One region of the Shimia sp. FJ5 genome, then DNA from elsewhere that is predicted to be linked to it. Evidence: riboswitches for the same ligand, from Rfam matches in the RefSeq annotation. Region 1 holds a riboswitch; each other region holds the start of a gene.
What was found. Region 1 has a riboswitch for cobalamin ahead of R1W01_RS00730 (TonB-dependent receptor plug domain-containing protein). Riboswitches for the same ligand answer to the same signal wherever they lie in the genome.

Region 1 (7,753 bases):
TGCGCAAGGAGGTCGAAGACGCCTTTGACATGCACGCCGTTGATATCTATGGCCTTTCCGAGATCATCGGGCCGGGTGTCGCGAATGAATGCGTCGAGACCAAAGACGGGCTTCATATCTGGGAAGACCATTTCTACCCGGAGATCATCAACCCGGCGACCGGCGAGGTCGTGGAAGAAGGCGAAGAGGGCGAATTGGTGTTCACCACGCTGACCAAGGAAGGGATGCCGATGATCCGCTATCGCACGCGCGATCTGACGCGGCTTTTGCCCGGGTCGGCGCGGTCGATGCGGCGGATGGAAAAGATCACCGGGCGCAGCGACGACATGATCATCCTGCGTGGCGTCAACGTCTTCCCGACCCAGATCGAAGAACAGGTCATGGCCACGGGTGGCCTCGCGCCGCATTTCCAGATCGAACTTTACAAGTCCGGTCGGATGGATGCGATGCGGGTCTACGTGGAGGCCAATGCGGATGCGGCGGACAACCTGTCGAAGACGGCGGCGGCGCGGATGTTGACCAAGCATATCAAGGACATGGTCGGGGTTTCGACCGAGGTTATCGTCGGTGATCCCGGCGATGTGGCGCGCTCGCAAGGCAAAGCGGTGCGCGTCGTCGACAACCGCGACAAGGAGTAGGATTTGGCCCGCACGATAGCAAAAGACCACGATCAGAAGCGTGATCAAATCCTCAAGAGCGCGGCAAAAGTCTTTGCCACGCAGGGGTTTGATCGCGCGTCCATGGCCCTGCTGGCGCGGGAGTGCGGCATCTCCAAGGCCAATATCTACCACTACTATGACAGCAAGGATGCGCTTCTGTTCGACCTGCTCGAGACCTACCTTCGGGAGCTTCGAGACCGGATTTGTCACATTGAGATCAGTGACTTGTCCGAAGAGGCGCAGCTGCGGGCGGTGGTCGCGGAAATCCTCATGGCCTATCAGGGCGCGGACTATGAACATCAAGTTCAGATCGGCGCCATGTCGGCCCTACCGGAGGATCAACAACAGCTCTTGCGGGGTTATCAGCGCGACCTTGTCAAATTCGTTGAGGCCATCATTTGCGCCGCTGCGCCAGAGGTTTTTGACGGGAAGCGAGAGACCCTTCGGGCGACGACCATGTCGGTCTTTGGGATGCTCAACTGGTACTACATGTGGAACAGCGGCGCGGGCAGCGATGCGCGGGAATCCTATGCGACGCTGGTTGTGAACCTGACGCTTGGGGGGCTGAAAGCGCTCTGAAAACCAACGTCGGTATCACGTCGGTATTGCGTCTGTATCGCGGTGGTGCGGAAATCGGGAGCGGGTCGAAATCTGAAACAGATTTCGGCCCGTTCTCTTTTGCAAGAAACCGGCCTCAGCTTGCGCGGCTGCGGCGTTCTGTGTCGTCGATGAGCCATTGGCGCGCACCTTCGAGCACCGCGTCGTAGGTCGCCTTGCCGATGGCTTCTCCGAGGGCGGTGTGTTTGCCAGCATAGGGCATGTGACCCGGCGGAGCGGCAACGGCGATGCAGTCGGTGCCTGTCCCGGTCGCGATGCCGGTGGCGACACGGTGGCCAAGATCGTGCACGGCGGCGGTGCGGGCTTCGGTGGCGACGCTCATTGCTTCGAGGAGACCGATGTCGGAAAGGGGCTGATCGACGCGCAGGGCGATGTTGATGGTGCCCCAATCCTTGCCCCAATCGCGGCCGGTATAGTCCTCACGACTACCGACTCGTTCGGCGTTGGAGAGGCCGATGGTGATGATGGCGTCGGCGGTCACATCCTCGACACGGGCGGTCTTACAGTGATGCCGGGCGAGGTCTCGGGAGGTCAGGAAGGCAACCGCGTCCGAGGCACCGCGCGCGGCGAGTTCGGAGGCGAGCCATGTTTCGGCATCGAGATCCCTTGGCAGGTCGTCCTCGTGCACTTCGCGCCAGAGGATGCGCGAGGCGGTCACGAAGCCGGGGCGATGCACGGCCCAACTCAGAACACGCATCTCTTCGCCAAGGTCGAAGGCCAACCAGGGGCGCGACAGGGTGGGCATCAAATCACCTCGAGCGGCTGAAAGACCGGGCCGGAGGACGTCTGTTGGTGCCATGCCGTGACGCCGAAGGCGCGGGCGAGAAGGGCGTCTGTCAGAACGTCCTCGGGCGCACCGTCGGCGAGGATTCCGCCCTCAGCAAGAAGGACAAGGCGGGTACAGTGGCGCGCGGCGAGGCCGAGGTCATGCAGCGACACGAGGGTCGAGCGGCCATGGCGTGCTAGGTCGGCAAAGACCTGCATCGTGGCGATCTGGTGCGCGGGGTCGAGGCCTGCGATGGGTTCGTCGGTCATCAGGAGCGGTGTGTCCTGCGCAATGGCGCGGGCGATCAGGGCGCGGGCCTGTTCCCCTCCCGAGAGGCGCGAGGCGGCGCGGGCGCGGAACTCTTCAAGGCCGAGATAGGCAATGGCGGCGTCGATCTTTTCCTGATCCGCCGGGGGGATCTTGCCGGAGATTGGCAGGTAGGGCAGACGACCTAGCGCGACGAGACGTTCCACCGGCACGGGCCAGGCGATCTCGCGCGCTTGCGGCATCCAAGCGACGGCGCGGGCGCGGTCGGCTGTGGACATCGCGGCGAGGGAGCTTTGGCCCGATTGGATCGGCAGGAGGCCGAGGGCGGAGCGCATCAGGGTTGTTTTCCCGGCACCGTTGGGACCGATGAGGCCAACCAGTTCGCCTTCGCCAATCGTCATCGAGACGCCGGAAAAGACCGGACGGTTGCGTAGGGTCACGGCGAGATCGGTCAGGGAGAGGAGGGTCATGGCAGTTCCCTCCGGGTCTTGAAGATCAGGTGCAGGAAGAGCGGGGCCCCGATCAGGGCGGTGACGACACCGAGCTTGAGGTCGCGGTCAGGTAGGATCACGCGCACGGAGATATCGGCCATAAGGAGGAGCGCTGCGCCGCCGAGCGCCGAAGCCCAGAGCAGGCGCGAGGGTTGTGCGCCGACAAAGGGGCGCAGGATATGGGGCACGACGAGGCCGACGAAGCCGATGGAGCCCGCGACGGCCGTTGCGCCACCGACGATGGCGGCGGTGCCGAGCACCACGAGGAGGCGTAGGCGCGAGAGGCTCAGGCCGAGGGTTTCGGCGGCGTCTTCACCAAGGGTCAGGGCATCGAGGCCACGCGCCGTGCTTGCAAGGAGGCCTGCACCGATCACGATAAAGGGCAGGGCGAGCCAGAGGTGGGTCATGGAGCGGTCGGCGAGCGAGCCCATCATCCAGAACACGATGTCATTGGCGGCGAAGGGGTTGGGCGAGAGGTTCAGCACCAGCGAGGTCAGCGCGCCTGCCAACGCCGAGATGGCAATGCCCGCGAGGATCAGGGTCAGAGAGCCGCCGCGCGCCCCGGCGAGGCCCATGACGAGGAACACGCCCACGACTGCGCCAAGAAGCGCGGCCAGCGGTAGGCCAAGCGTGGCGGTCGCCGTGAGCCCGGCCTGAAGCGCGAGCACAGCGCCGAAAGCGGCAGAGCCAGAGACGCCGATCAGCCCCGGTTCCGCAAGGGGGTTGCGCAGATAGCCCTGAAGCGCGGCACCGGCCATGCCGAGGCCGCCGCCGATCAACGCTGCAAGCAGGGCACGGGGCAGGCGGATTTCGCGCATGACCATCGGCAACGGGCCGTCCGAGCCGGTCAGGAGCGCGGCGAGGCTCTGGAGGCCGCCGGTTTCGGCGGGGCCGATGGTCAGGGAAACGGCGAAGAGGACGGTGACGAGCGTGGCGAGGATCAGGAACAGGCGCATCAGTTGGCCTCTTCCAGAAGGGCGCGGCGCGCGGCAGAAAGATCGCGCACGGCGTCGAGCACATGGGGCGTGCCGCAGATCCAGTGGTTGTCGCCGACCTGTTCCCCGGCGACGGCCCCTTTGAGGGCGCGCAAGGCGGGGTGCGTGAGGATGTCCTCGGCGCGGGAATGGCCGTCATAGGCGGCGGCGGAGATGATGATATCGGGTTCGGCCATGACCAAGAGTTCTAACGGCATTGACCCGCCATAAGCAAAGCCTGCTTCGGTGGCGACATTGGTGAACCCTGCGGCCTTGAGCACTTGGCTTGGCAGCGAGTTCTCGCCCGGTGTCCAGCCATTGGCGTTGTAGATTGCGGCGCGGGGGCGGGGGCCTTCGGTTGCGCGCAGGGCGGCAAGCTCGGTTTCGAAAGACGAGCGCAGCGCGGCGGCGGCCTCTTCACGACCCAAGGCTGCGCCCATTTCCGTGATGCGGATCGACACCTCATCGAGGGTCAGGGCGGGGCGCATGATGTAGACGGGAATGCCAAGGCGGCGCAGCATGTTGACGGTCGCACGCGCAGTATAAGCGCCGGCGAGCACGAGGTCGGGATTGAGAAGGTAGACCTCCTCGGCACCGCCATAGTTGATCGGGTAGCGCGCGGCCTCTTCGGGCATGGCGGAGGCGCGTGGGTCACGGGCAATGTAGGAAACGGATTTGAGCTGATCCGGGGCGGCGAGCAGCATGGCGAGCTGATCTGTACACAGGTTCAGGGAGACGACGCGCCGGGGCGCATCGGCAAACGCCGCCGCGCTGGAAAGCACCAGCGCGGCGAGCAGGGATATGACCTTAGAAGGACGCACGGATACCGAAGTAAGCTGCGCGGCCTGGCGTGTTGAAGCCGCCTGCGGTCTCGTAGTCTTCGTCGAGCACGTTCTCGAGGCGCAGATATGCCTTGACCGTCTCGTTGATGTCATAGCCGACACCAAGGTTTACGAGCGTGTAGTCGCCGACCTTGTGGCCCGCGGGGGCGTAGATGCTTGGCGTGACGTCCGCGACGTGCTGCACCTCGGCGTTGCCGGTGAAGCCGTTGCCGAAGGTGGCGTCAAGGCCGAGGATCAGGTCATGCTTGGGAACGCGCGCGAGGGTCACGCCGGAGTTGTCGGCATCGGTAAAGGTATAGTTGCCGTAGAAGGACAGCATGTCGGAGATCACATAGGTGCCCGAAAGCTCGATCCCTTTGGAGGAGGTGGTGCCGGGCACCTGAGCATAGGCGCCGGGGATCGGGCCGAGCCAGCCATCGGGGTCGAAATACTCGATCAGGTCGTCGACATCGGTGCGGAAAGCGGTGACGCGGACCGTGTTGCCCGGGCCAAAGTCTTTCTCAAGGCCAAGCTCGAAGGAGCGGCTTTCTTCCGGTTTCAGGGCCGGGTTGCCCGATGCGCTATAGAGTTCATAGAGCGACGGCGCGCGGAAGCCGGTGCCATAGACCGCGCGCAGGCGCAGGTCGTCAGAGACGTGCCAGACAGCTGCAACGCGGCCCGTCGTGGCGCCGCCAAAGAGCGAGTGATCGTCTCGGCGCAGGGCGAGCGAAAGGTCGAGGTTCGCCATCGGCTGCACCATGAGTTCAGCAAAGGCCGAGTTGGTGTCGATGGTATTGACGGTGGTGGCCGGAACGGCGGTTGTCAGGCTCGCGGTTTCTTCGGTGTGATCGAGACCGAAGGTCAGGCCTGCATTGGCACCGAGGTCAACCGAACCGAGATAGGCGATCTGCTCGCGGTCGCCGAGGAAGCGGGTGGTGTAGATGCTTGCCGGATCGCGGCGGTCGGTCTTGTAGTAGGAATAGCTCAGTTCGTGAGTCACGGCGCCGGTCACGAACTCGGCAAAGACGCGCGCGCCTTTCTGGGTGCCGAGGTTGTTCGGGGTGCTGCCGTCGATTTCGACTTCGTAGTCGCGCCACAGCGCCGAGGCCCCGATGGTCAGGGTGTCGGTCAGGTCGAAGCGCGAATTGAAGTTCGCCATGGTCTGATCGAAGCCGTCCTTCTCGGGGTCGCCCGCGGTTGCGGAGATACCTTCGGTATGGAAACGCGACAGGGTGAAGGAGATTTCGGCGCGATCGTTCATGTAGGCGGTGGTGAAATCGCTCGACACGGTGCCGAAGCTGCCGACCTCACCGCCGACAGAGCCGGAGAAGCCAAGCTTGGTCGGGCGTTTGGAGGTGATGTTGATGACACCAGCGATGGCTTCGGAGCCGTGGATCGCCGATTGCGAGCCTTTGAGAACCTCGATGCGGCCGATGCCTGCGCTTGTCAGGCCACCGAAGTTGAAGGCGTTCTGGGTCGAGGTCGGATCGCTCACGTCGATGCCGTCGATGCGCACGCCGATATATTTGCTATCGAGGCCGCGCAGGCGGATCGTGGTGTTGGTGCCGACGCCACCGTTTGCCGAGAAGGACACGCCCGGTTCACGAGACAGGGTCTGGATCAGGGTTGTATCGGCATCTTCGAGGTCTTCCTCGTCGATGATTTCGACCGTCGCGCCGGTGCGGGCGGCCTCGATAGGGGCGAGGCTTGGGGAGAGGAGGATCTCGTCGAGGTCATAGACCTCTTCGGCCCATGCGGTTTGGGTTGTAAGGCCTGTGGCGAGGGCCGCGAGGGCGGCGGAGGCCAGGAGCGTCCGTTTCATGTGTCTGTCCTTCATTCGGGTGATGCCCGTTTGATGCAAGATGTCTTGAGGAAGGACGTGGCCCTCCCGCGACGGTGAGAAGTGCCACCACGACGGAAGGTCCGTTGTCTGAACGCGCCCCGCGTCCGGACAGGGTGAACATTCTGGCAGGTCTCCTGACTTGCGGGTCAAAGCTGGCTCGGGCCTTCCCATCCTCTCCTAAGGAGAACAGTGGCATTGTCCGAGGTCGCTCGCCGCTTACAGTTGCGGGGGCAGTCGAGGGTTTGCCGCGGGTCGCGGCGCACCTCGTTCCCTTTTCACGGGCTGCTGAACAGCCCGACCAGAACGAGAGGTGAATGGCCCGAGACGGGCTGCAAAGTCAATGCGGAATCGCGTTTCGCCAGACCTTTGCGGACAGGGCGCGTTGCAAAAAAGCAAGGGATGGGGCCTTTGACCCGCATCCCATCGCGATTTCAGGCGGCGCTCAGGCCCAGCTTTTCGAGGCAGGCACCGGTTTCCGCGCTCCAGCGTGCTTTCAGCGTGGCGTTGCTTTCGTGGCGCAGGCCCATCGCGGCGAGCATCTCTGCCTTTGTCGATTCCGCGGCGCCGAAAGAGGCGGCCACGCGCGGCATCCAATAGTCGACCGAGGCTTGCAGCGTGGTGCTCTCTTCGGTTTCAAGAAGTTTGGCGACGCCTTCTTCGGCGAGTTCCGCATGATGGCGTTCCACCGGTTGGATCGCGCGGAAGGCTTCGGCGAGCGGCTGATAGGAGACGCGGCACAGCTCGGTCAGTTGCACGGTGACAGCGCGGCCCATCAGCAGGTTCATCACCACCGCATCCGACCAGCCCGCGAGCGGGTAGTTGAACACTGCAAGGCGCATGTCCTGTTCGGTCCGCGTTGTGCCGATGTCGGCGTCGCGTGCGAGGCGCGCGGTCCACGGGTGATGCGTTGCGTAGCGGGCGGTATCGGCGCCGAACTCCCCCATGATCGAGAGCACCTTGTCGGCATTGTCGGTCTTTTCAAGCACGATGCGCGCGGCGGCGATGCGTTCTTTGATGCCCGGACCCTCGTTGATGATATCGGCAAAGCCCGCGGCCCCTGCGAGAGAGGAATCCACGAAGCTCGCCATCAGTTTCATCAACTCGCCCCGGTAGCGCGGCGGCACGTTCGAGGGGTTGGTGAGAACCCCGCCTTGGGCGAGGTAGTTTTCGATCGACATGTCGTCAGCCATGGCTCTGTCCTCCTTACTGGTCGTAGTCGATGACGAGCTTGTCCGTCACCGGGTAGGATTGGCAGGAGAGCACGTAGCCCTTTTCAACCTCGTAATCCTCGAGGGCGTGGTTGGTCATCATCTC
Region 2 (7,753 bases), on a different contig from region 1:
CTATGCGCCGGGCAATGATCCCTTAAAGCGCAAGATCGCGTCGGTGTTCCTTGAGAGCTTCCTGTTTTATTCCGGCTTCTATCTGCCGATGTATTGGTCGAGTCGCGCAAAGCTCACCAATACGGCCGATCTGATCCGCTTGATTATTCGCGATGAGGCCGTCCACGGCTATTACATCGGTTACAAATTCCAACGTGGCTATGAGAAGTTGGACGACGCAGAACAACAGGCGTTGAAGGACTATGCTTTCTCGCTGATGTTCGAGCTCTATGGGATTGAGAACCAATATACCGAAGAGCTCTATGACGAGATCGGATTGACCGAGGATGTGAAGGTTTTCCTGCACTACAACGCAAATAAAGCCCTGCAAAACCTAGGTTTTGAAGCCTTGTTCCCACCCGAAGTCTCTGAGGTCAATCCTGCGATCCTGGCGGCTCTGAGTCCGGACAGTGAGAACCATGACTTCTTCTCTGGGTCTGGATCTTCCTATGTTATCGGTAAGGCGGTCGCGACTGAGGATGAGGATTGGGATTTCTAAAAGGTGCCAATAAACTAGGAGGGACGCGCAGGTTGCGCGCCCCTTTCTTAAACATCAACTGTGACCTTGCCGATTGGATTTGAGCAGCAGGCTAGAATATACCCGGCCTCGATATCGTCTTCGGAAATACCGCCATTGTGGACCATATGGACCTCGCCTTCGGTTTTCTTGATCTTGCAGGTGCCACAGACCCCGAACGTACAGCCGGAGGGGATGTTCAGCCCGACCGAACGTGCGGCCGCGAGGACTGTGTCGGTTTCCACCACCTTTGCCGTCACACCTGAACTGCTGAAGGTGATTTCGGCCTTGCTGTCATCATCCGGAATTACATCGTCAAGCTCTGGCTGTTCCGCGACAGTTTCGACCGGCGCACCAAAGCTCTCCTGATGGTAGTTCTCCATATCGAACCCGAGCCCTACCAAAGCCTCGCGCACCGCGGTCATAAATGGCTCAGGGCCGCAGCAGTAGACCTCGCGCTCGAGGTAGTCCGGCGCCATGAGACCGAGCATAAGTTGATTGAAGAACCCCTGATAGCCGGTCCAAGGGCGGAAGGGATCGGGTTCTTCAACCACGAACTTCAGATCCAAGCCGGAGGTTCGACTGGCCATCTGTTCCAAGCGTTGGCGATAGATAATCTCGGAAGGACGTTTGGCGCAATTTATGAACACCACGTCCAGATCGCGCCCTTCATCCCACATGCAGGTGGTCATGGACATCATCGGTGTGATCCCCGATCCCGCTGAGAGGAACAGAAATTTCTCTGCCTGACTGTGCGCGTTCGAGAACAAACCCGCAGGCCCAATAGCCTTGAGTCGCATTCCCGGTTTCAGGTTGTCGAGCATCCAGCGTGTCCCGATACTATCGGTTTGCGCCTTCGCGGTGATGGTAATCGTGCGCGGGCGCGAAGGCGAAGACGAGATCGTATAGGTGCGATGCACAACGCCACCTGGCTGTTCCGGCGCAGGGATTTCCAGGGTCAAAAACTGGCCCGGATCATAGGAGAACTGTGCTCCGGAGGGCGAACGAAATGAGAAGCTAGCCGTGTCCGCCATTTCGGGCACGACTGAGACACATTCCAGCATCTCGTTGTCCTGCCAGAGCGCAGAGGAGAAAGAGGAAGATGAGATCATTTTTCTACTCCGCGGCCAGAGCATTAGAATGCAGGCGTTCGGCCAACGTTGTGCAATACCAATCGACAAACTGTAGAACGCCGGATTCCTGAATTGCGGAATAGGGACCGGGAACATAGGCCGGGCTATCGATGCCTTGTTGGTTATCCTCGACCACCTGACGGTCCTCGTCATTCGTCGCTTGCCAGACCTCGGTGAGCCGTTTCAGATCGTAGTCCACATCTTCGACTGCGTCCTTGTGGACCAACCATTTGGTCGTGACTTCAGTTTCCGTGGGGCTAATCGGGGTCACGCGGAAAACGATGGAATGGTCGGCAAGGAAGTGGTTCCAGGTTGTCGGGTAGTGGAACTTCAACAAAGAGCCTGCATCCGCGAAAGGCGCGCGTCCAAGCCAGCGACGTACGGCCGACTTCCCATCCATTGTATAGCTTTCAGCGCCTTCCTTTAGGGGCATGCGTGCCAAGCGGAACTGGCCGTCGTCGTGCATGTAGAACTGCGACGGTAGACCCACGGCCTCGCAACGATCAAAGTGGGTCTTTAGGTGCGGCGGTGTCGCACCCTCTTCAATCCCTGTGATAGTGGGATCATCCGGGAAGGTGCGGCAAAGGGCAGGGTGATTGCCGCCGCAATGATAACATTCTCGGTTGTTTTCCCAGACCAGTTTCCAGTTGCCCTTTTCAATGATTGAGCTTTCATGAGCGACCTTAGCGTTGGCAAGATCGTGCGGTTCAAGATAAGGGCGCGCGATCTCGGCGAAGGTGTCGAAATCAGGTGCCTCATCTGCAAGGCAGATATAGACCAACCCGGCCAGTTCACGGCAATGCACTGTCTTCAACCCATGCTGGCTCGGGTCGAAATCAGAACCCATATCTCGGGCCCAGAGCAAGGAGCCGTCGAGTTCGTAGGTCCATTGGTGATACGGGCAGACCAGTTTGGGAGCGTTGCCTTTGCGCGCTTTGCAGATCACTGAGCCGCGGTGTCGGCAGGTGTTGTGAAAGGCCCTGACCTCATTGTCCGCACCGCGCACGATGATCACTCTGTAGGCACCCACTTTGTGCGTTACATAGCTGCCCGGCTTCTCCAATTCGCAGGCAGGAATGACAAACAGCCAATCGCGATAGTGGATGTTTTCGAGGTCTAGTTGGAAGATGTCCGGGTCGATATAGAACGCCTGTTCAAGGGAATGGCCCGGCCTGCGCCGCGCAAGAAGCTCGGTTGCTGAATTCATTTCTGGCTCTCCTGCCGCGCCCCGCGGCGATTTCTGGGCGGATGACAGGGAGACGCCATTCGGTGGCGTGAGGACGCCGCCCGAAACAGGTGCCCCCACCGCCACCCGCGGTTTGACATATGCATGAGGCTGGTTTCCGGACTTGGAAGGGGCTTACGCCCGGTTGCGACACCTTCCCGGAATCCTCGTTCCAGTGGTTGACTGTCGAAACCTGACCTTCGTTACCGTTGCGGGGGCAGTACCGGAATTGCACCGGTTTCCCAATTCTCTGCCGTTTCCAACGAAACAGCAGCACCTCATTTTTTCAGAGTGGTCCGAGGGCGGGCCCATTGCTGAAATGCAAGCGACATCTTCAGGTTCAAAAGCGCACTGATGCCCGGAAATTGCCTTGCGGCGAAAGTGATCACCTACGCAGCGCTGGAAGTCGCATGTTGAAATGGCGATTCAGTGGGGGGAGGGAAGTCTGGGTGAGATTGCCCGCGACCTTCGGGGTCTCGTGACATCTCCCGGAGGTGACAGCCGAGCAAGATGAGCGCGGGCCAGAGCATGTAAGCTTCGATTTCGAGGTTCTCGCCAAAAGAAAGTAGAACAAGGGTCATGAGAATACCGAGTGGCAGACGGCCCCTTGGATTGCGGGCGCCGTCCGTAAGCACAACGGCGAGGTGGGCCAATAGCGGAACCAACAAGGCGAGGAAGCCCACGAGACCCTTGACGAAGAGCAAGCCAAACCATGTGTGGTGGCTGCCGATTGGCATGTATTCCACGAGATGCGGTCCCGGTTGAACGGTGCCGTGACCAAACCAAACGGCATCGGTCTCCCATCTTTCGCGCGCAATGCGTTGAAGCGTTTCTCGCACGCGCGTGCTATCGGCGCGCGCTGCCTTGAAGCCATGTATGCCGGCCTTTCCAAGATCAAGCGCTGTCGCACCCCAAGTGGCGAAGCTTGCCGTGACAGCTGATAGGGCCAGCCAGGCCCAGCTCTTGATGACGAGTGGCAGCAACCTTGGTCCGAATGTGCAACAGACCAGACCAACGAGCCCCATACGTGATTTTGAGGCAAGGATCATTAGAACCCCAGCGCCTAGCCCCGCCAGCATCCAGCCGCGATGCCTCTCTTCAAGGGCGAAGAGGACCGACAATACGCCGAGCAGTGCCGCGAAAGGCGACCATGGTGCGTAGAACTGCCAGCGAGGTGTCCAGCTCGCAGGGTCGAAGGTAAATAGGTAGACCGAGAAATACTCCGGCCCCGGTCCACCGACCGCCTTCAGCGGCGAGGTGAAAATTCGCTCGGGCAAACCGAGGTAAGGGGCAAGCAGCAAGATCGGTGCGATGAGCAAGGTCCAGAGACCAAGCACGCATTGCGCGCGTATCAGGAGCTCGCGTCGGATGGGCAACACCGCTCCAACCAAGGGAAACAGGGCAAGGAGTGCCCAACCCTTGGCCCAACCAATACTCGATTTGATCGTCTTCTTCAGCCCCAAGCCCCAGTCGATATGACCGATCCATAGGGCGATCAGCATGACACTCATTCCGATGATCCAGAGCCAGACGATCCAGGGCACTGGACCGGTCGGCCATAGATCGCGACGGATGGCTTTGCCGAGGTAGAGGGATAGCGCCGCTAGTCCCGCAAGCACCCAAGCGAGGACTGGCCCGACCACGTAGAGTGCCCCGAAGGCATAGAACACCCAAGTGAGTGTCAAGCTATGCCATATGAGGGACTCGGCAGGATTGCGCGGTCGGAGCGGATGCATCACCGTTCCTTCGGCGTATTCAGCAGGCGGGAAACGAGCGGTTGGCGCACCCAAGCGAGAAACAGCCCCATGCACAACATGAAGGTGGCCGCGATCCCCGCAGCCAGAGCGAGTTTGCGTCTCGGAGACGAAGGGTGTTCGGGGCGGGACGGGTTCTCAAGGACCTGAATCAAAGGATAGGACGCATAGACGTCGGTTTTGGTCGATTGAGTGCGGGCAATGGCCGAGGCAAATACCGCTTCGGCAACAGCGAAATCGCGCTGCCGATCTTCTAGTTCGGCTGCCAAACTTGCTAAGGCCGTTAGCCGATCTTCTTCCTCGTCAACGCGTTCTGCCATAGCCATATGTTGACGGGCGAGGCCGGCGCGGTGGGCGTTCTCGCGCACGAGTTCGCTCAGAAGCGCGGCCCGCTGTCCTTCCGGCGCTCTGTCGAGATGTGGTAGGTCTTCCATCGTCAACCCAGTGACCGCCGCGGCCCTGGTACGCGCGGCATTTGTCGCCGCGTCATAGGCGTCTTGCGCTTTCAGGCGGGTTGGATGGCGCGCGCCAAACGTGGTCGCGGCTTGTGCAAGGACAGCGGCATGAATGGACACCTCTTTCAACAGTTCAAGATAGGGGGCGTCAGCATAGAGCTTAAGCGTCATCGCTGCGGACTCGGGTGGCAGGTTGAGCGCGGTTTCCAGAGCGCTGACCTTCACAGCCTGATGCTCCAGTTCGTTCTCCAGAGAGCTCAGTTCCTGCTTTAGGCGATCGTGGGCCGCAAGTTGCGCGCGGTACTGATCCGCGTTGGTGAGGCCACTTCGGGCCTGCAGTTCGTTGATCGCGGCGCGCGTGTCACGCACGGACTGGGTATAATCTTCGATCGCTGAATTGCCGCTTTTCTCGCGCGTGGCGAGTTCATCAGAGCGCAGCTGATCGATCTCGTCAAAGAACGCTGCGATGAGTGCGTTTCCATAGAGTTGTGCGGCCTCGGGATCCCCGCCTTTGACCTCGATGTGAATAAGGCTGGTTTGATCGACCAGTGTGACTCTTGGCCTTTCTAGTTCGTGATGGCTTAGGCCAAGGCTTGCCGCCGCCGTTTCCAGAATGCGATCTGCGCCGATCAGGCGTTTGTAGGTCTCAGTCGGGCTGACAGAGCCGTTCGAGAAGGCGGAATTGGCGTAGGACGAAGCGTGGCCAATCTCGTTGAGATTGACCGAAGCGGATGCACCGGATCCAGGTAGGATCAGGGAAGCGTGGGAACTGAACTTGAGCGGCGCCGTCGCAAGGTATCCCATGATCGGCGCCCAAAGAGCGCTGGCCCCGAGAAAAAACACTGCTGCATACCGCGGCAGGCGGCCAGCGTCCGAAAGCCGTCCCCCCGTTAGGATGCGACGCCAACTTAGCGAGCGCAAAGGGCGGCGACAAATGGACAGCCACCGCAGTGGGTTTGTGGAGCTGACGGTTTCGATATGATCCGGGGAAGTCATGCAAGAGTCCTCTTTATGGTTAAGAGAACTACGCTGAACACGGGCTTCAAGTCATTCGGCCAAGGGGATACGTCACCGCGCGAAAGACGAGATGGCTACCCCTTCGGATAGCAGGCAGCTTAGAGCAAGCCTTCTTCCTGAGCCATCAAGGCCGCTTGGGTCCGGTTATTGGTGCCGAGTTTGCGGTAGAGCGTTTTCACATGCAGTTTTACCGTCGGTTCGGAAAGGTCGAGGTCGCGGGCAATTTCCTTGTTGGATTTGCCTTCGGTCAGTCCGCGCAGCACCTGTTTCTCACGGGGCGTAAGTTTACGGGCGAGCGGATGCTGGGATTCGGGTTCTTCAGAGGTCATGAACCCGGCAGGCAAGTATTGCTCACCCATCGCCATGAAGCGAATGGCGTTTACAAGAGAGCGGGCAGGAAGCGTTTTGGGTACGAAACCCGCAGCTCCGAGATCAAGTGCTCTTTCTGCAAGCGATCGCGTCGCTTCTCCCGTGAAAAGGGCGACCCGCTCGGTGTTGTCCATGGCGATGGCCATTTCGAGGCCTTTGAGACCGTTCATACCGGGCATCTTGAGATCGAGCAGGACAAGATCAAAGGGGCCTTCCGCCTTGATGATCTTCGCGGCGGTGTTGAAATCCGGCGCCGTCGTGACTTCGATTCCACCTGCTGCCTTAATATAAGCGACCAACGTATCGAGAACCAACTCGTGATCATCTGCAATCAATATCTTCACGGGGTTACTCCGAGTTAACTTACGCACCTGATACTGGGAGATTGCGGCGGATTGAAGATCAGGATCCTGCGTTTTACCTATCCTTGCGTATAGATACATCTCCCTCCGGGATCATCATAATGCCCTATGGGATGAGCTTTCAACCACCCGCGTCAAGAACTGTCCCTTCGCCCGGCTATCGCCAAGTCGCAGGGACAATCATGGTTACCGGACACTGCTTAACTGACATGTGCCGGAGATCACGCCATGCATTTCGAACCCGCCAGACATCTATACTACGGCTCTGTCGCTGCGACCCCGCATACCCTGCCGACATGCAGAATCCTGGGGCAGCGCGTTGTGAGTGCGTCTGCGGATCGCGTTGTGCGCACCTTGCTGTCTCCTGGGCGCCGAAGCGTCTTTTTTCTCAACGCACATTGCGCGAATATCCGCGCAGAAGACCCAGCCTATGCCGCTGCCATGGCGCGTGCGGATTTGGTCTTGCCTGATGGGATTGGTGTCGAACTTGCGGCACGGATGCAGGGAGAGCAAATCGCCGAAAACCTGAACGGGACGGATTTCACGCCGCGCCTTCTGCGACAGGCCGCGGAGTGGGGGTTATCGGTCTTTCTTCTTGGTGGTAAGCCCGGTACTGCAAGGGCCGCATCGGCGCGCCTTTGCCTCGACATTCCTGGTTTGCAAGTTGCAGGAACGCGGGACGGATATGGCGATGTGGCGCGTCCTCTCGATGTGATCGAAGAGATCAATGCGTCGGGTGCGGATATCGTGCTCGTTGCGATGGGAGTCCCGCGTCAGGAACTTTGGATCGATGCACATCGACAGTTGATCGATGCTCCATTGGTTCTCGGCGTTGGCGCGCTTTTTGATTTCCTTGCCGGCAATGTGAGACGGGCTCCGCAC
Region 3 (7,753 bases), on a different contig from region 1:
GATCTGGGTCATGCCGTTCCTCATCGGCACCTATACGCTGACCGTCCTGATCGTCTACGGAATGCTCGGGCTGAGCCTCGGGTTGATTTGGGGCTTCGGCGGAATCCTCTGCTTTGGTCAGGCTGCCTTCTTCGGTCTGGGTGCCTATACCTATGCCATCGCCGCGATCAATATAGGGGAAAGCACGCTTCCGATGATCCTCGCCGTACTCGTGCCCGGGCTCTTTGCGGCGCTTCTCGGAGCGATGATGTTCTATGGACGGCTGAACGACGTTTACCTTGGCGTCATTACGCTGGTGGTCACGCTGATCCTTTTCAAGTTCATCAACTCGACCGCGGGACCGCAATACGTGATCGGCAACGCGCGTCTTGGTGGGTTCAACGGCATCCCCGGCTTCCAGACCCTGAACATTCCCGGTCGCCCGGAGGACTACATCTGGGGCGATAGCTATTTCTATGTCTGTGCAATCCTGCTCGGTCTGGTGTTCTTCCTCGTATCCGCCCTGCTGCGATCGAGCTTCGGCCGCATCGCCGTTGGCATCCGCGAGAACGAAACCCGCATGTCCCTCATGGGATATGACGTGCGCATTCGCAAAACCGTTCTCTTCGCCACCGGCGCAGCCATCGCGGGACTGGCGGGCGCGCTTTTCGCCAACTGGGCCGAGATCGTCACCCCGAGCCTGTTTTCCCTCGGCCAATCCGCCGAGATCATCATCTGGTGCATCGTCGGCGGGCTTGGCACGCGCTTTGGCCCGATCCTTGGTGCCGCCGGGCTGGCCTACCTGAAATTCCTCTTGGGGCAACAATCCATGATCGACAACACGCTGATCACCGGTCTGATCCTCGTCCTTTTCGTTCTTTTCCTGCCCAAGGGTGTCGTCCCGGCGCTGGTGGGTCTTTGGAAAGTAAGCTTTGGCCGCCGCCCCCTGGGCCGCATCCACCAGCAACGCCGCATGAGAAACAGGGAGCTTCAGAATGGCTGAAACTGTTCTCGAAACCCATGGCCTCACGATGCGCTTTGGTGGCGTGGTCGCATCCAACAATGTTGATTTTAAACTCCGCGCGCGGGAGTTGCGCTGTCTGATCGGCCCGAACGGAGCCGGGAAATCCACCTTCTTCAAATGCGTCACCGGATTACAGACCCCAACCGAGGGCGAAGTCTACATGCGCGGCATCGAAACGACCCAATGGATGCCGCATCAGATCGCCTCGCTCGGCGTCGGCATCAAGACACAGACGCCGAACGTGATGGATAGCCTGAGCGTGTTCGAAAACATCTGGCTCGCCGCGCGCAGGTTTCATGATGTGCAAGACGCTAACCGGAAGACGCAGGAAATCATTGATCGCCTCGCGCTTGGATCAATCGCGCGGGACGATCTTGGGCGTCTCGCCCACGGCGAACGGCAGCGGGTCGAGCTTGGCCTCGTGGCGGTCGGCGATCCGTGGCTGGTGTTGCTCGACGAACCTGCTGCGGGGATGAGCGCCGAGGACGTGGAACGTATGACGGCCATCATCCACGAACTCAACAAGACCGCGGCGATCATCATTGTCGAGCATGACATGCAGTTCATTCGCTCGATTGCCGAGATGGTGACGGTTTTCCACCAGGGAGAAGTGTTGATGGAAGATCACGTAGACCGCGTCATGTCGGACCCCACGGTTCGCAATGTCTATCTTGGAAAGAAGGCCTGAGATGACGGAAGACGCGACAGAGATTCTAAAGGTCAAAAGCCTCTCCGGCGGCTATGGCAAAGTGCCGATCCTGCACGGGATCGACTTCGCCGTCGGCGAAAACGAGGTGGTGGGCATCCTTGGCCACAACGGCATGGGCAAGACCACCCTGTTGAAGACGCTCATGGGTTTTCTGCCCGCAGGGTCCGGGGCGATCCGGTTCCACTCCACTGACATCACCGGGATGTCGCCTTTTGAAAGGGCGGGTCTTGGTCTTGGCTATGTACCGCAGGGGCGGGGTATCTTCCCTCAGCTTTCGGTGCGCGACAATCTGCGCTTTGCTTGGCACGAGTATGGAGGTGCCCTCTCAGGGGGCGAGCAACAACTGCTCGCGCTCGCCCGCTGCCTGATGGGCGATCCGGATTTCCTCTTGTTGGACGAGCCGACCGAAGGCATTCAGCCCTCGATCATCGAGGAGATGGGCGAAACCCTCCTTGCGCTGCGCAAGAGCCGTGGCCTTTCCATCCTTCTCGTTGAACAGAACTTCGATTTTATCGCTGACCTTTCTGACCGCGTGCTCGTTCTCGAGCGTGGCCGTATCACCGGCGCGTTGAGCAAGGCCGATCTCTCGGATCAAGCCAAGGTCGATCAGTTCCTCGGCTTCGGCGCCGCGCGATCCACCCGTGGCCAGGCGGGGGGCTCTCAGAAAATCAAGCCTACTCCGACAACACATTCTCAATATCAGGCGGCACAAGCGACCGAGCCGGCTGCCGCAACTGTGGTGACCAACATGACCATTAGACGACCGACCCTCTCGCAGATGCGCGACATGTCCAGCCGGTTCGGAATGAACCTCTCGGATGCAGACCTCGAGGAATACCGCGAGATCATCGAACCCTACATGCAGGCCTATGACCGGCTCGACGCGATGCCGGATTACCTGCCCGAGGTCCGTTACCCTCGCAGCCCCGGTCATTTTCCGAACCCATCGGAGAACCCCCTCAATGCCTGGTATGTAAAGACCGAAGTACGGGGCGCTCCGGATGGCAAACTGCTCGGCAAACGCATTGCGCTAAAGGATACGATCTGCCTCGCGGGGGTGCCGATGATGAACGGTTCCTCCATCATGGAAGGCTATACGCCCGAAATCGACGCCACCATCGTCACCCGGATGCTCGACGCCGGGGCAGTCATCGCAGGCAAGGCACATTGCGAGAATTTCTGCCTCTCGGGTGGGTCTCACACCAACGCCAAAGGCCCGATCCATAATCCGTGGAAGCGTGGTTACATGGCGGGCGGTTCTTCTGGTGGATCTGCCGCGCTCGTCGCGTCGGGCGAGGTCGACATGGCCATTGCCGGTGATCAGGGTGGCTCGATCCGCATTCCGGCTTCGAATTGCGGCGTCTACGGCATGAAACCCACCCATGGCCTCGTCCCTTACACTGGTGCGATGCCGATTGAGCAAACCATTGACCACCTCGGCCCGGTCACCAACACGGTTGCCGATAATGCGCTCCTGCTCGAAGTGCTTGCCGGTGAGGACGGTCTTGACCCGCGCCAGTACAAACCCACGCTCTATAGCTATACCGAGGCGCTGGGACGTGGAGCGCATGGGTTGCGTATTGGTATCCTCAAGGAAGGGTTCGCCCACGACAACTCGGAGTCCGACGTGGATGCCAAGGTCATGCAGGCAGCTGACCGCTTTCGCGAGCTGGGCGCGCGCATTGAGGAGGTGTCGATTCCAGAACACTATACCGCCATGGATGCCTGGACAGCGATCACACTTGAGGGGCTTCAGGACGGGATGATGTGGGGCAATTCGACGGGCACCAACTACAAAGGTCTGTTCCTGCCCTCCATGACCGATCACATGTCGCAATGGCAGGGCCGCGCGGATGAGCTTAGCCACTCTCTGAAAGCCTGTATGTTCGTCGGGGAATATTTCCAGCGCCAGTATCGGGGGCGCTTCTACGGCAAGGGGCAGAACATTATGCGGCTTTGCAACGAACGCTATATGGCTGCGCTCAAGCAATACGACCTTCTGCTGATGCCGACTTTGCCGATCAAGCCGCAGCCGCATCCGCCCGCCGATTGCTCGCTAAGCCTATATGTGCAGCGCGCTTTTGAAATGGTCGCCAACACCGCACCGTTCAACGGTGGCCTACCTGCTATGAGCATCCCCTGCGGCCTGAGCGAGGGGTTGCCTATCGGCATGATGTTGGTCGGTCCACACTATGGCGAAATGAAGATCTACCAAGCAGCGGATGCCTTCGAAAAATCGGGCGATTGGCGCAGCATGTAAGGGAGGATCGACATGTCCATCTTAAACGAAAGTCTGGCGACGCGCATCTCTGATTGGTCATCAGAGAGCGGGGCGGCGGTGCACAGCATCGCTCCCCAAGACGGGCAGTCCTATGTCAGTGGTCCGGCGACCCCGCCATTGGCCTATATAACCATCCCGCAGCTCTTGCGGGATGCGGTTTCTAGGTTCGGCCCCCGCGATGCCATCGTGTTCTGCGAACAGGGGATCCGGCTAAGCTATTACGATCTCGACCGCGCCGTGGATGAGTTGGCCTCCGGGCTGCTCGCGCTCGGTCTTGAAAAGGGCGACCGGGTCGGGATCTGGTCTCCCAACCGCTTTGAGTGGGTGTTGACGCAGTTCGCGACTGCCCGTGTCGGCCTTGTCCTTGTGAACATCAACCCGGCCTATCGCCTGGGGGAGTTGGAATACGCTTTGAATAAGGTGGCCTGCAAAGCCCTTATTGCGGCCAAGTCCTTCAAGACGTCCGACTATGCCGGTATGATCCGCAAGCTCGTCCCTGAATTGGCGACCTGCACACCAGGGCGTCTGCGTTCCGCGACACTGCCGCATTTGAGAAATGTCATCATCATGGATGACGCCCCAGGTGCCGGAGCCTACTCTTTCGAGGATTTGAGGAAACTAGGCGGCCCGGCTCAGCAGCTCCGCATCCCCGAAATCGACAAGACGCTCGACCCCGATGATGCGATAAACATTCAATTCACGTCTGGCACGACTGGGATGCCGAAGGGTGCGACGCTGTCGCACTACAACATCGTCAACAACGCTCGCTACGTGACAGACCGTATTCGCCTCTCCGAGGCGGATCGGCTCGCGATTCCAGTGCCGCTCTATCATTGCTTTGGGATGGTGATGGGCGTCCTTGGCGCGGTCAGCAAAGGAGCCACCATGGTCTTCCCGAGCGAAGGGTTTGATGCGGCGCAGACGCTTGATGCGCTGTCCAAGGAGCGTTGTACGGCGGTCTATGGGGTGCCGACCATGTTCGTGGCGATGCTAGAAGACCTCGATCATACTCCACGCGATCTTTCCAATCTGCGCACAGGCATCATGGCGGGCGCGCCATGCCCTGTCGAAGTGATGCAGCGCGTGAATTCTGAAATGAACATGGATGAGGTGACGATCTGCTATGGCATGACGGAAACCGCGCCCGTTTCGTTTCAGAGCTTCGTGGATGATCCGACAGAGAAGCGCTGCGAGACTGTTGGGCGCGTGCATCCCCACCTCGAGGTCAAGATCGTCGATCCGGAGGGCCGGATTGTCCCAGTCGGCACCCAGGGCGAACTTTGCACCCGTGGCTATTCGGTCATGAAGGGCTACTGGGAAGATGCGGACAAAACCGGCGAGAGCATCGTGGACGGTTGGATGCATACCGGTGACCTCGCCGTGTTCGACGAAGAGGGCTTCTGCTCCATCGTCGGCCGCGTGAAAGACATGATCATTCGGGGCGGAGAGAACATCTACCCGCGCGAGATCGAAGAATACTTGATGCGGCACCCGAAGGTGAGTGATGTGCAGGTCTTCGGGATTCCCGATGAGAAATTTGGCGAGGAAGTCTGCGCTTGGGCGATTGCGAAGCCCGGCACCGATTTGAGCGAAGAGGAACTTCGCGAGGCGTTGAAGGGGCAAGTTGCGCACTACAAGGTTCCGCGGCACTTTCGCATCGTTGACGAGATCCCCATGACGATCACCGGCAAACCTCAGAAATACATAATGCGCGACATGATGGCCGATCTTCTCTCGGCCGAGATGCAATAGGTGCTGCGAACACCTGCGCAGGCCGAATGATCGAACATCCCAAGAGGGAGGGTGCCCGCTTTCGTGAGGTGAAAGTGCTCTGATCTACGTCAGCGCAGAAAGAAATTTGCGCCGGGCGCCCTCCATATATTGACACCAACCCGCCATCACCCCCTATATGGTGTTGCTTCGGTTCCTTCGATTCTGATCGGAGGCTAAGAGGGAAGACGGTTCAAAGCCGGCACTGCCCCCGCAACTGTAAGTGGAGAGCGCGGTTGAATACGCCACTGAAAGTACGCTTTCGGGAAGGCCAGCCAAGCATAAATCCACGAGTCAGGAGACCTGCCGCAAGCACGACTTGATGACCACGAACGGAGGGTTCGGGGGCGTGCATTGGGCGGATGCCCGGCACTGCGTCCTCGACTCGTACAAAAAAGAGAGAGAGGACAGATGAGCATCATTGTGTATTCCAAACCCGCATGTGTGCAGTGCACCGCAACCACCCGCGCGCTGGATGCCAAAGGGGTCTCCTACGATGTTGTCGATCTGACGCAGGATGACGCCGCGATGACGCATGTCACCGAACTGGGATATCGACAGGCGCCAGTCGTCGTCGCGGGCGGTGATCATTGGTCCGGGTTTCGTCCCGACATGATCGCGCGTTTGGCCTAGGGGGTGTCTGAGCGGCCACCGATGCTTGTTTACTATTCTTCGGCATCGGGAAATACCCACAGGTTCGTGTCGCAGCTTGAGTGGCCAGCCCTACGTATTCCGGTCGAGGTAGAGGCCTCGCTACAGGAACCCACTTTGCCTTATGTGCTGATCTGCCCGACCTATGCGGATGGAGAGGGGCGTGGTGCAGTGCCCAAACAAGTGATCCGGTTCCTGAATGACCCGCAGCGACGCGGCCTGCTTGTCGGGGTGATCGGCAGCGGAAACAGAAATTTCGGTGCGACCTACGCCCTTGCGGGTCGCATCATCTCACAGAAATGCAATGTGCCTCAGCTATACAGTTTTGAGTTGGCGGGCACGCAAACCGACATTGCCCGCGTGCGCGCTGGGCTCGTGACGCTAGGGGAAGAACTATGCTCGACAGCGATCTGAACACGCTGGACTACCACGCGCTGAATGCGATGCTGAACCTCTATGACTCAGAGGGAAATATTCGCTTTGACGCGGATCGATTGGCCGCACGACAGTACTTTCTCCAGCATGTGAATCAGAACACCGTTTTCTTCCATTCTTTGGATGAGAAACTCGGCTATCTGGTGGATGAAGGATACTACGAAGCGGCGGTGCTGGATCAGTATTCCAAGAACTTCATGCGCAAAATCTGGGAGGCCGCGTTTGCCCGCAGGTTTCGCTTTCCGACCTTTCTCGGCGCGTTCAAATACTACACCTCCTACACGCTAAAGACCCGGGACGGGCAGCGTTTCCTTGAGCGCTATGAAGACCGGGTGGTCATGACCGCGTTGGCGTTGGCGCGCGGTGATGAGGATCTTGCCATGTCGTTCATGGATGAGATCCTTTCCGGGCGCTTTCAGCCTGCCACCCCTACCTTCTTGAACGCAGGCAAGGCATCGCGCGGCGAGCTGATTTCATGTTTCCTTCTGCGGCTCGAAGACAACATGGAGAGCATTGGGCGGGGCATCAATTCCGCATTGCAGCTTTCCAAGCGCGGGGGCGGTGTTGCGCTTCTGCTGACCAACATTCGGGAACATGGCGCTCCGATCAAGGGAATTGAGAACCAATCCTCCGGTGTGATCCCGGTGATGAAACTCCTCGAGGATAGCTTTTCCTATGCGAACCAGTTGGGCGCGCGGCAGGGGGCGGGGGCCGTGTATCTCAATGCCCATCATCCTGATATTATGCGGTTCCTCGACACCAAGCGCGAGAATGCAGACGAAAAAATTCGTATCAAGACGCTCTCTCTCGGTGTGGTGGTGCCGGATATCACCTTTGAACTCGCCAAGAAGAACGCTGACATGTACTTGTTCTCGCCGCATGACGTTGAGAAAGTCTATGGTGT
Region 4 (7,753 bases), 660 kb from region 1:
CCGGCGCCATTACCCTGCCCGGCTTCTATGATGACGTGCCCGAGCTGGCCGACGAGATTCGCGCCCAGTGGCAGGGCCTCAATTTCGACCACGAGAGTTTTCTCGGCGATGTCGGTCTGAAGTCGCCCGCAGGCGAACAAGATCGCACCCCGCTCGAGATGATCTGGTCGCGCCCAACCTGCGATGTGAACGGGATCTGGGGCGGTTATACTGGCGACGGCTTCAAGACCGTGCTGCCATCAGAAGCCTCGGCCAAGGTCTCTTTCCGCCTCGTTGGCCAACAAGACCCCGATAAGATCCGCAAGGCCTTCCGAAGCTACCTCGAAGACAACCTCCCCGAGGGGTTCACCGTCGAATACCGCACCGACAAGGGCGCGCCCGCCTCGCAAATGTCCATCGACGATCCCGCCTTCGAGAAGGCGCGCAAGGCGCTTTCCGATGAATGGCCGCGCCCGGCGGCCTATGTCGGCTGTGGCGGCTCGATCCCGATCGCGGGCTATTTCAAAGAAATCCTCGGCATGGACTCGATGCTCATCGGTTTTGGCCGCGACGACGACCAAATCCACTCCCCGAACGAGAAATACGACCTCGAAAGCTTCCACAAAGGCACGCGGTCCTGGGCGCGGATCTTGGACGAACTGAGCAAGGGGTAACCTTATTTGAGCGTCCGCAATCGATTTGCGGGCGCTCAATAGACAGGACGCAATCGCGTAGCGCGCACCCACCGCCAATCTTTAGCCGGACCTACCAGAACGCAGCCCCTTGATCGCAAGAACAAGAACCGGGGCACCATGCATCGCGAGGTCGAACCAATCGAGCGGGCGCACCAATGTGCCGGCCCCGAGCATCTTGAGCTTTTCCCATAGGTGCGGCTCAGGCAGGAACGGCGCCAACCCCAACAACAACGCCACAAGCGTCACATCGCGCCAACGAAGCCTGTCGATCCATGCCAACATACTTTTCTGACCTTTCAGGGAAGAAGTGGCGCGGTTGACGGGGCTCGAACCCGCGACCCCCGGCGTGACAGGCCGGTACTCTAACCAACTGAGCTACAACCGCGCATACGCTTCGGGTGCTGGACGGACAGTGGTGGCGCGGTTGACGGGGCTCGAACCCGCGACCCCCGGCGTGACAGGCCGGTACTCTAACCAACTGAGCTACAACCGCTCACTGTCCGCCCGGGGCTTGGCCCGAGCGTGAGGCGGTGTTTAGGCTGAGGCAGAGGGCGCGTCAAGCGCATATCCCGCGCGATGCGAAAGTTTTTTGACGGCCCTGTTCCCCCTCTCGCAAACCCAGACACCTTCCCCCATAGGACACCGGTTTTCATGCGATCTCAGGGGTCGAAGGCAGATGGTTTCGACGGCCCAACACATGCGACGCCATGCCCCTCCGAAAGGAGGTAAACCAAAGGTAAACGCGGGTTGACTCGAATCCCTTGGCACAAGATAGAAGACGCATAGCGAGATCGGCATTCCCTCAAAGATTGCACGTAGACGATCTGAACATTTGACCTTGATATTTGCCCGAGTCATTTCCCGCCTCGAGCATACCAGACGGAAAGATCACGAGTATGAGCGGCATTGGTAATAGCACAACCCTCGTCACCCAGAGCGGCGATGATTTCATCGACGGCGTCTTGACCAACCAGCGTTGGAGCGACGCCACGATCGAGTATTCCTTCACGACCGACGGTTCGGTCTACAGCTATTTCAGCTCCGATGGGCTCACCGATCTGCCCGCAAACCATGTCGATGTGACCAACCAGCAGAAACTGGCCGTACAATTCGCCCTCGATGCGGATAACGGCACCAATAGCGCCGCTTCCGCCGGCTTCTCCGTGGAAGGGTTCACAAATCTGGGCATCGACCTGGACACCACTCCGGATTCGTCTTTTTCTTCCCGCGAACATATTCGCATCGCCAACACGACCTCCTACCTTGTCCCGACCGCACGAGTCGGCGACTTCCCGGGCAATGACGAGACGAACGGCTCTGATGACAACGGCGACGTCTGGTTCGGCCCATATAGCAACAACATCTACCACACGCCGCAAGCGGGCAACTACGCCTGGGCGACCCATATCCACGAGCTTGGCCACGCGCTTGGCCTGAGCCACGGTCACTCCTACTGGGAGTTCACCGACCTTCCCTATGCCTATGACTCGATGGAATACTCGATCATGACCTATGCCTCCTATGTCGGGGCATATACTGGCGGTGGCTACACCAACGAAACTTGGGGCTATGCCCAGACCTGGATGATGGCCGATATCGCCGCGCTGCAATATATGTATGGTGCCGATTTCACGACCAACTCCGGCGATACCGTCTACAAATGGAACCCCGGTTCCGGCGACACGCTGGTGAATGGCCAGGTGGCCATCGACGCGGGTGGCAACGTGATTTTTGCGACGATCTGGGACGGTGGCGGCACCGACACCTACGATCTCTCCGCCTATTCGAGCGACCTCGAAATCGACCTGCGCCCCGGCCAGCACTCGGTCTTCGACCAGACCCAGCTCGCCGAACTGGACAAGTATGACATCGGCTCCGAAACCGCACGCGGCAGCATCTTCAACGCCCTGCAATACGAGGGCGACGCCCGCTCGCTGATTGAGAACGCCATCGGCGGCAGCGGCAATGACGAAATCGTCGGCAACGCCGCCGACAACGAGCTTCAGGGCGGCGCTGGCAACGATACCCTCACCGGTGACGTTGGAGACGATACCCTGCTCGGCAACAACGGCATCGACAGCCTTATCGGCGGAGACGGCTTTGACCGGCTCGAAGGCGGCGAAGGCGACGACACCCTGCGCGGTATGAAAAACGGCGATGTGGCCTATGGCGGCGACGGCAACGACACCATCTATGGCGGCAACGGCCACGATGACCTCTATGGCGAAGGCGACAACGACCGGATCTATGGTCATGGCGGCGCTGACCTGATCGAAGGCGGTATTGGCGGAGATCGCCTGTTCGGCGGTCGCGGCGATGACACGATCCTCGGCGGCAACGGCTATGATAGGCTCTTTGGCAGCAAGGGCCGCGATATTCTCAACGGTGGAATCGGCAACGATACCCTGACGGGCGGCGAAATGGCCGATACCTTCGTCTTTGACGATGGCTTCGGGCACGACATCATCCGCGACTTTGCCGCTGCCAACCTCGAAAAGGTCGACCTGTCCGGCGTGACCGAGATCACCGACTACACTGACCTGATCGCCAACCACCTTGTCGACGAGGGCGGCTTTGCCAAGATCGTGGACGGGGACAACTCGATCCTGCTCGAGGGTGTGGCGTATACCGACGTGCGCGACGGTGTGAACGGCTATACTGAGGACGATTTCCTCTTCGTCTGATCGCCGCGCCTCCCCGAGGCCGCATGAAGCTACCAAAGGCCGATCCCTCCGAGGGGTCGGCCTTTTCTCTAGCCAAAGCGCTAGGCCAATGCCGCGGCGATCGCGTCCAACCCATCGGTCAATGCGGCAGGACCGGGCTGTAGGATCAAGGGCGATTTGATCTCGACAATCCGCCCCTCCCGCACCGCGGGAATGCTGTCCCATCCGGCGCGCGCCGCGATTTTCTCAGGCCGGACTTTCTTGCCGCACCAAGACGCTAGGATCACGTCAGGCGCGGCTGCGATCACCTGTTGAGAGGTTACGAAACGGTCTTTGGCCTTGTCCTTGCCTGCAAGCTCTGGGAATGCCTCGCGCCCGCCCGCAATCTCGATCAACTCGGAAACCCAGCCGATACCGGTGATCATCGGTTCATCCCATTCCTCGAAATAGACCGTCGGACGGGCCCGCCCCTCTGCCTTCGCTTCGAGTTTCGCCAACCTCTGCTCATAGTGATGCACAAGTCGCGCCGCGCGCTTGCTCTGCCCCACCATCGCGCCCAGGTGTCGGATCATCGCAAGGATCCCGGCAACGTCGCGCTGATTATAGCCCATCACCGTGACGCCTTCGCGCAACAAGGCCGCGGCGATATCGGCCTGCAAGTCTGAAAAGGTCAACACAAGGTCAGGCTCAAGCGCGAGAATCTTGGGGATATCCGCCGAGGTAAACGCCGAAACCCGAGGCTTCTCGGCCCGCACCCGCTTGGGGCGCACCGCATAGCCCGACACGCCAACGATCCGATCTTCCGCACCAAGAAGATAAAGCGTCTCGACCGTTTCCTCTGTCAGGCACACGATCCGTTCAGGGGGAAAGCGTCTCATGCCGTCACGTTGCCGCGCGCCGCGCCCGAGCCCCACCGCGCCGAAGCTTGCGCGGCAGCGCCAAGGGCAATGGCTCAATCGGCACCCGCATCGACGCCAGAAGCAGATCGCAAAAAACCGCAATGGCGGGGGATGTGGCAATGAACGGCATTGCAGCGGTATAGGCCTGCATCGCCTCTTCGCGATAATGCGCCATCGGCTTCAGCGCCCCAAGCCACTGCATATATCCGAGCTGGCCAAGCTCGGTCGCCCGATCCGGGCACACATAGCCAATATCAAGTTGAGAAATCGTCCGTTTCAGAAGCATCGCGCCCTCCGCGCAAGAAGCGAGGGTAAGCGGCGCAGCGGCGATCGCGTGACGTATATAGCGTCCATCCCGGTCTCTCCGGCCCGTGGCACCCCGCCAGGGTTAAAGTGACTGCAGCGCGCGAAGCACGCCGGAGATGGCAGGTCTCCTGACTTGCGGGTCGTTGCTCTCCCGAACCTTCCCGAACCGCCCGCATTGCGGGTCTGGGTTCAGTGGCGTGTCTCGGGGTCGCTCACCGCTCACAGTTGCGGGGGCAGTCGTGGACTTGGGCCAAGGCCCGCACCACATTCCCTTTTCAGCCGGCCACGCAAGGCCGGACACCATCCCTTGCGTCGTCGCAGAAAAACCGCGCTGTGTCCAGCAAAAGCAGAGCCCATGCGACACAGGCGCAGCGCCGCATCAGGCAGCCTCAGACCAGAGGCGTGGGGCGAGGCCATCCAAGCGGCCCCGCCCCGGTCTCGCACCGTCACCCATGCAGTGCGGTGGTCTGCCGAAGCGCGGTCGCGCCTCGTGCGATCTGCCGCCATACCACGAGGCACAGCGCACCGATGAGGACTTCAAGACCAAGAACACTGGCGATCGCATCGCCGGGCCAGCCGTCAAGCACAATGCTGACCAGACGCCCGAAGACGAAAGCAAAATAGACAAGCGTCCCAAGCGCGGCGGACAAATGCGCGAGGCCGGGCCGGATGGCGCCCACAAAGACCAAGGCGCCAAGAGCGGCAAGGTTGGCACCGGGCGCGCGCAACTCGCTAAGAGCGGCCGGATTTTGGCTGATCTCGATCCCGTAACCGGCATAGAAGGCCTGTGGAACAAAGGTGATGGCAAGGCCGATCCCAAGCCCTGTGAGGCCTGCGACCCCGAGGATGAGTTTCTGAAAGAGTGTCATGTGTTTATCCTTTCAATAGCTGATCTGGTTCAGGCCGCATCGGCCCAGGCGCCGCTCTGTGCGGCGGTTTCTGCAAAGGTGAGGAAGTCACGCGGCGCTCGGCCCAGGGCGCGCTGCACACCGTCGGTCACATAGGCGTTGCGTCCGTCCAACGTTTCCCGCGCGATCCCCGTCAGCACATCGGCGATCATCTCGCCCTGCGCTTCGAGCAAAGCCGCATGGAAATCCTCAAACGAAATCGGCGCATGTGCGATCGACCGACCGCTGGCCTTTGAAAGCGCTTCGGCCATCTCGGCAAAGGTCATCAGGCGCGGACCGGTCACTTCATAAAGCGCGCCGTCATGGCCCGGTTCGGTCAGCGCCGCGACCGCCACATCGGCGATATCGTCGACATCGACAATCGGTTCCTGCACCTCGCCACCCGGCATCGGGACCACGCCTGCCATCACCGGCGCATGCAAAGCCCCTTCCGAGAAGTTCTGAGCGAACCAGGCCGCGCGCACGATGGTAAAGCGCAGACCAGAGCCGCGCACCACCTCTTCCGCGCGCTGTGCATGGTGCTCGCCCCGTCCAGTCAGCAGGACAAGCTTTTCAACGCCCGAGGCACGCGCCAGATCAACAAGGGCTGAAACGGCCTCCACCGCGCCGGGCACGGCGATATCAGGGAAATACGAGATATAGACAGAGGACACGCCTTCAAGCGCGGCAGGCCATGTCTCTGGCGCGCTCCAATCGAAAGGCCGCGCCGCGCGACGCGACCCGCGGCGCACCGGCAGGCCAAGCGCTTCGAGGCGGCGCGCAACACGCGATCCGGTCTTGCCGGTGGCGCCAAGAACTAGAGTGGTTTTGGTATGCATGGGGTTCTCCTTGGGATGCATAGGTCGTTTGATGCCCCCAAGGTATCGACGCGCTCTGGATGAACAATTCCCGCACGTCCGGATTTATTACCCCATCGTCCAGCATATCTGGACGTAAGGTGATAATCACGCCACAATACCCCCATGACACAGCCCCACGTCCCCAACCCCGACCTCCTCGCGCAACCCATCGGTGATCCGCTGGGCGAGATCCTGCACCTGCTAAAACTGACCGGCACCTTCTACTGCCAGTCGCGACTTAGCGCGCCATGGGGCATCACCATTCCCGGCTTTCCCGAAGTGATGAGCTTTGCCGTCGTGATCGGCGGTCGGGCTTGGATGAAAGTTGGTGACGACGCCCCTTTCGAGATTCAGAAAGGCGATCTGGTGCTGATGACCCACGGCGCACCGATCAACCTCTATAGCGACGCCGAAGCCCGGCTGATGCAGCTCGAAGACCTGCCGATCCGCAAGGTGACCGAGCTATATGAGACAGTCGAATACGGCGGTGGCGGGGCGGAATGCAGCATCATGTACGGGCTCGTGCGTCTCGATCACGCCTCAAGCCCGATGCTGATGGCGCTTCTGCCGGATGTGCTCAAAATCGACCCGTGGGAGGAAGAGGCCGGAAGCTGGCTCCAGGGCACGTTGCAGTTTATCGCCCGCGAAGCCCGCGAGCTGCGCCCCGGTGGCGAAACCGTCATCACCCGACTGGCCGATGTCCTTGTGATCGAGGCGATCCGCCGTTGGCTCAGCCGATCGCAAGAGGCCGACCGCGGTTGGCTCAAGGCAGCGCGAGATCCCCAGATCGGACGCGCCATCGTCGCCATTCATCGCGATCCGGCCGCCGATTGGACGGTCGAGAGCCTCGCACAGGTGGCGGGCATGTCACGCTCGGCCTTTGCGGCGCGCTTCACCGGTCTCGTTGGCACACCTGCCATGCAATACCTGGCCCAGTGGCGCATGAACCTCGCACGGCGCTCCTTGCGCGAAACCAGCCACCCCATTGCATCCATCGCCGCCGACCTCGGCTACCAATCCGAACCCGCCTTCAACCGCGCCTTCAAACGCGTCTTCGGCACAACACCCGGTCAGGCACGACGAAACGCTTCATGACCACGCAGCTTCTTTGATTTCAAAGGGATGGGATGGTGGGTCGTGAGAGGCTCGAACTCCCGACATCTTCGGTGTAAACGAAGCGCTCTACCAACTGAGCTAACGACCCGATGCGCGCTTTATTAGCCGCGCCTGCGGGCGGGTTCAACAGGAATTTTCACCGACCTTCCAAACCAGTCGCCAAAAAGAAGAAGGACGCTCAACCCTTGCGGGGAGCGCCCTTGAAACTGGTGGGTGATAAGAGATTTGAACTCCTGACATCTTCGATGTGAACGAAGCGCTCTACCACTGAGCTAATCACCCGGTGACGCGCTATGTAGCCTCACTCCGCAGCCTCTGCAACCCCTTCTTTCGCGCCCTCGGGCTGCT

Region 2: another riboswitch for cobalamin. It lies ahead of R1W01_RS15005 (aromatic ring-hydroxylating oxygenase subunit alpha); the one in region 1 lies ahead of R1W01_RS00730 (TonB-dependent receptor plug domain-containing protein).
Region 3: another riboswitch for cobalamin. It lies ahead of nrdH (glutaredoxin-like protein NrdH); the one in region 1 lies ahead of R1W01_RS00730 (TonB-dependent receptor plug domain-containing protein).
Region 4: another riboswitch for cobalamin. It lies ahead of R1W01_RS04040 (hypothetical protein); the one in region 1 lies ahead of R1W01_RS00730 (TonB-dependent receptor plug domain-containing protein).

The regions. Positions count from the first base shown of each region.
Region 1 covers NZ_JAWJUV010000001.1:126,126-133,878, forward strand. The annotation lists gene paaK (phenylacetate--CoA ligase PaaK) at 1-638, shown strand, start outside; gene R1W01_RS00705 (TetR/AcrR family transcriptional regulator) at 642-1,238, shown strand; gene R1W01_RS00710 (adenosylcobinamide amidohydrolase) at 1,354-2,022, opposite strand; gene R1W01_RS00715 (ABC transporter ATP-binding protein) at 2,022-2,780, opposite strand; gene R1W01_RS00720 (FecCD family ABC transporter permease) at 2,777-3,757, opposite strand; gene R1W01_RS00725 (ABC transporter substrate-binding protein) at 3,757-4,596, opposite strand; gene R1W01_RS00730 (TonB-dependent receptor plug domain-containing protein) at 4,583-6,418, opposite strand; cobalamin riboswitch at 6,546-6,757, opposite strand; gene R1W01_RS00735 (Phenylacetic acid catabolic protein) at 6,871-7,629, opposite strand; gene R1W01_RS00740 (2Fe-2S iron-sulfur cluster-binding protein) at 7,643-7,753, opposite strand, start outside.
Region 2 covers NZ_JAWJUV010000004.1:410,723-418,475, forward strand. The annotation lists gene nrdF (class 1b ribonucleoside-diphosphate reductase subunit beta) at 1-538, shown strand, start outside; gene R1W01_RS15000 (hybrid-cluster NAD(P)-dependent oxidoreductase) at 586-1,668, opposite strand; gene R1W01_RS15005 (aromatic ring-hydroxylating oxygenase subunit alpha) at 1,673-2,896, opposite strand; cobalamin riboswitch at 3,006-3,210, opposite strand; gene R1W01_RS15010 (O-antigen ligase domain-containing protein) at 3,304-4,650, opposite strand; gene R1W01_RS15015 (GumC family protein) at 4,650-5,927, opposite strand; gene R1W01_RS15020 (response regulator transcription factor) at 6,239-6,853, opposite strand; gene R1W01_RS15025 (sugar transferase) at 7,334-7,753, shown strand, end outside.
Region 3 covers NZ_JAWJUV010000004.1:401,340-409,092, forward strand. The annotation lists gene R1W01_RS14960 (branched-chain amino acid ABC transporter permease) at 1-982, shown strand, start outside; gene R1W01_RS14965 (ABC transporter ATP-binding protein) at 975-1,691, shown strand; gene R1W01_RS14970 (amidase) at 1,693-3,972, shown strand; gene R1W01_RS14975 (AMP-binding protein) at 3,985-5,745, shown strand; cobalamin riboswitch at 5,898-6,089, shown strand; gene nrdH (glutaredoxin-like protein NrdH) at 6,175-6,396, shown strand; gene nrdI (class Ib ribonucleoside-diphosphate reductase assembly flavoprotein NrdI) at 6,418-6,828, shown strand; gene nrdE (class 1b ribonucleoside-diphosphate reductase subunit alpha) at 6,810-7,753, shown strand, end outside.
Region 4 covers NZ_JAWJUV010000001.1:788,732-796,484, reverse strand. The annotation lists gene R1W01_RS04070 (M20/M25/M40 family metallo-hydrolase) at 1-653, shown strand, start outside; gene R1W01_RS04065 (RND transporter) at 735-956, opposite strand; tRNA gene R1W01_RS04060 (tRNA-Asp) at 983-1,059, opposite strand; tRNA gene R1W01_RS04055 (tRNA-Asp) at 1,091-1,167, opposite strand; gene R1W01_RS04050 (M10 family metallopeptidase) at 1,571-3,358, shown strand; gene R1W01_RS04045 (cobalamin-binding protein) at 3,439-4,215, opposite strand; gene R1W01_RS04040 (hypothetical protein) at 4,220-4,522, opposite strand; cobalamin riboswitch at 4,643-4,862, opposite strand; gene R1W01_RS04035 (DUF4345 domain-containing protein) at 4,989-5,411, opposite strand; gene R1W01_RS04030 (NAD(P)H-binding protein) at 5,441-6,268, opposite strand; gene R1W01_RS04025 (AraC family transcriptional regulator) at 6,413-7,384, shown strand; tRNA gene R1W01_RS04020 (tRNA-Val) at 7,418-7,493, opposite strand; tRNA gene R1W01_RS04015 (tRNA-Val) at 7,613-7,687, opposite strand; gene R1W01_RS04010 (HU family DNA-binding protein) at 7,707-7,753, opposite strand, start outside.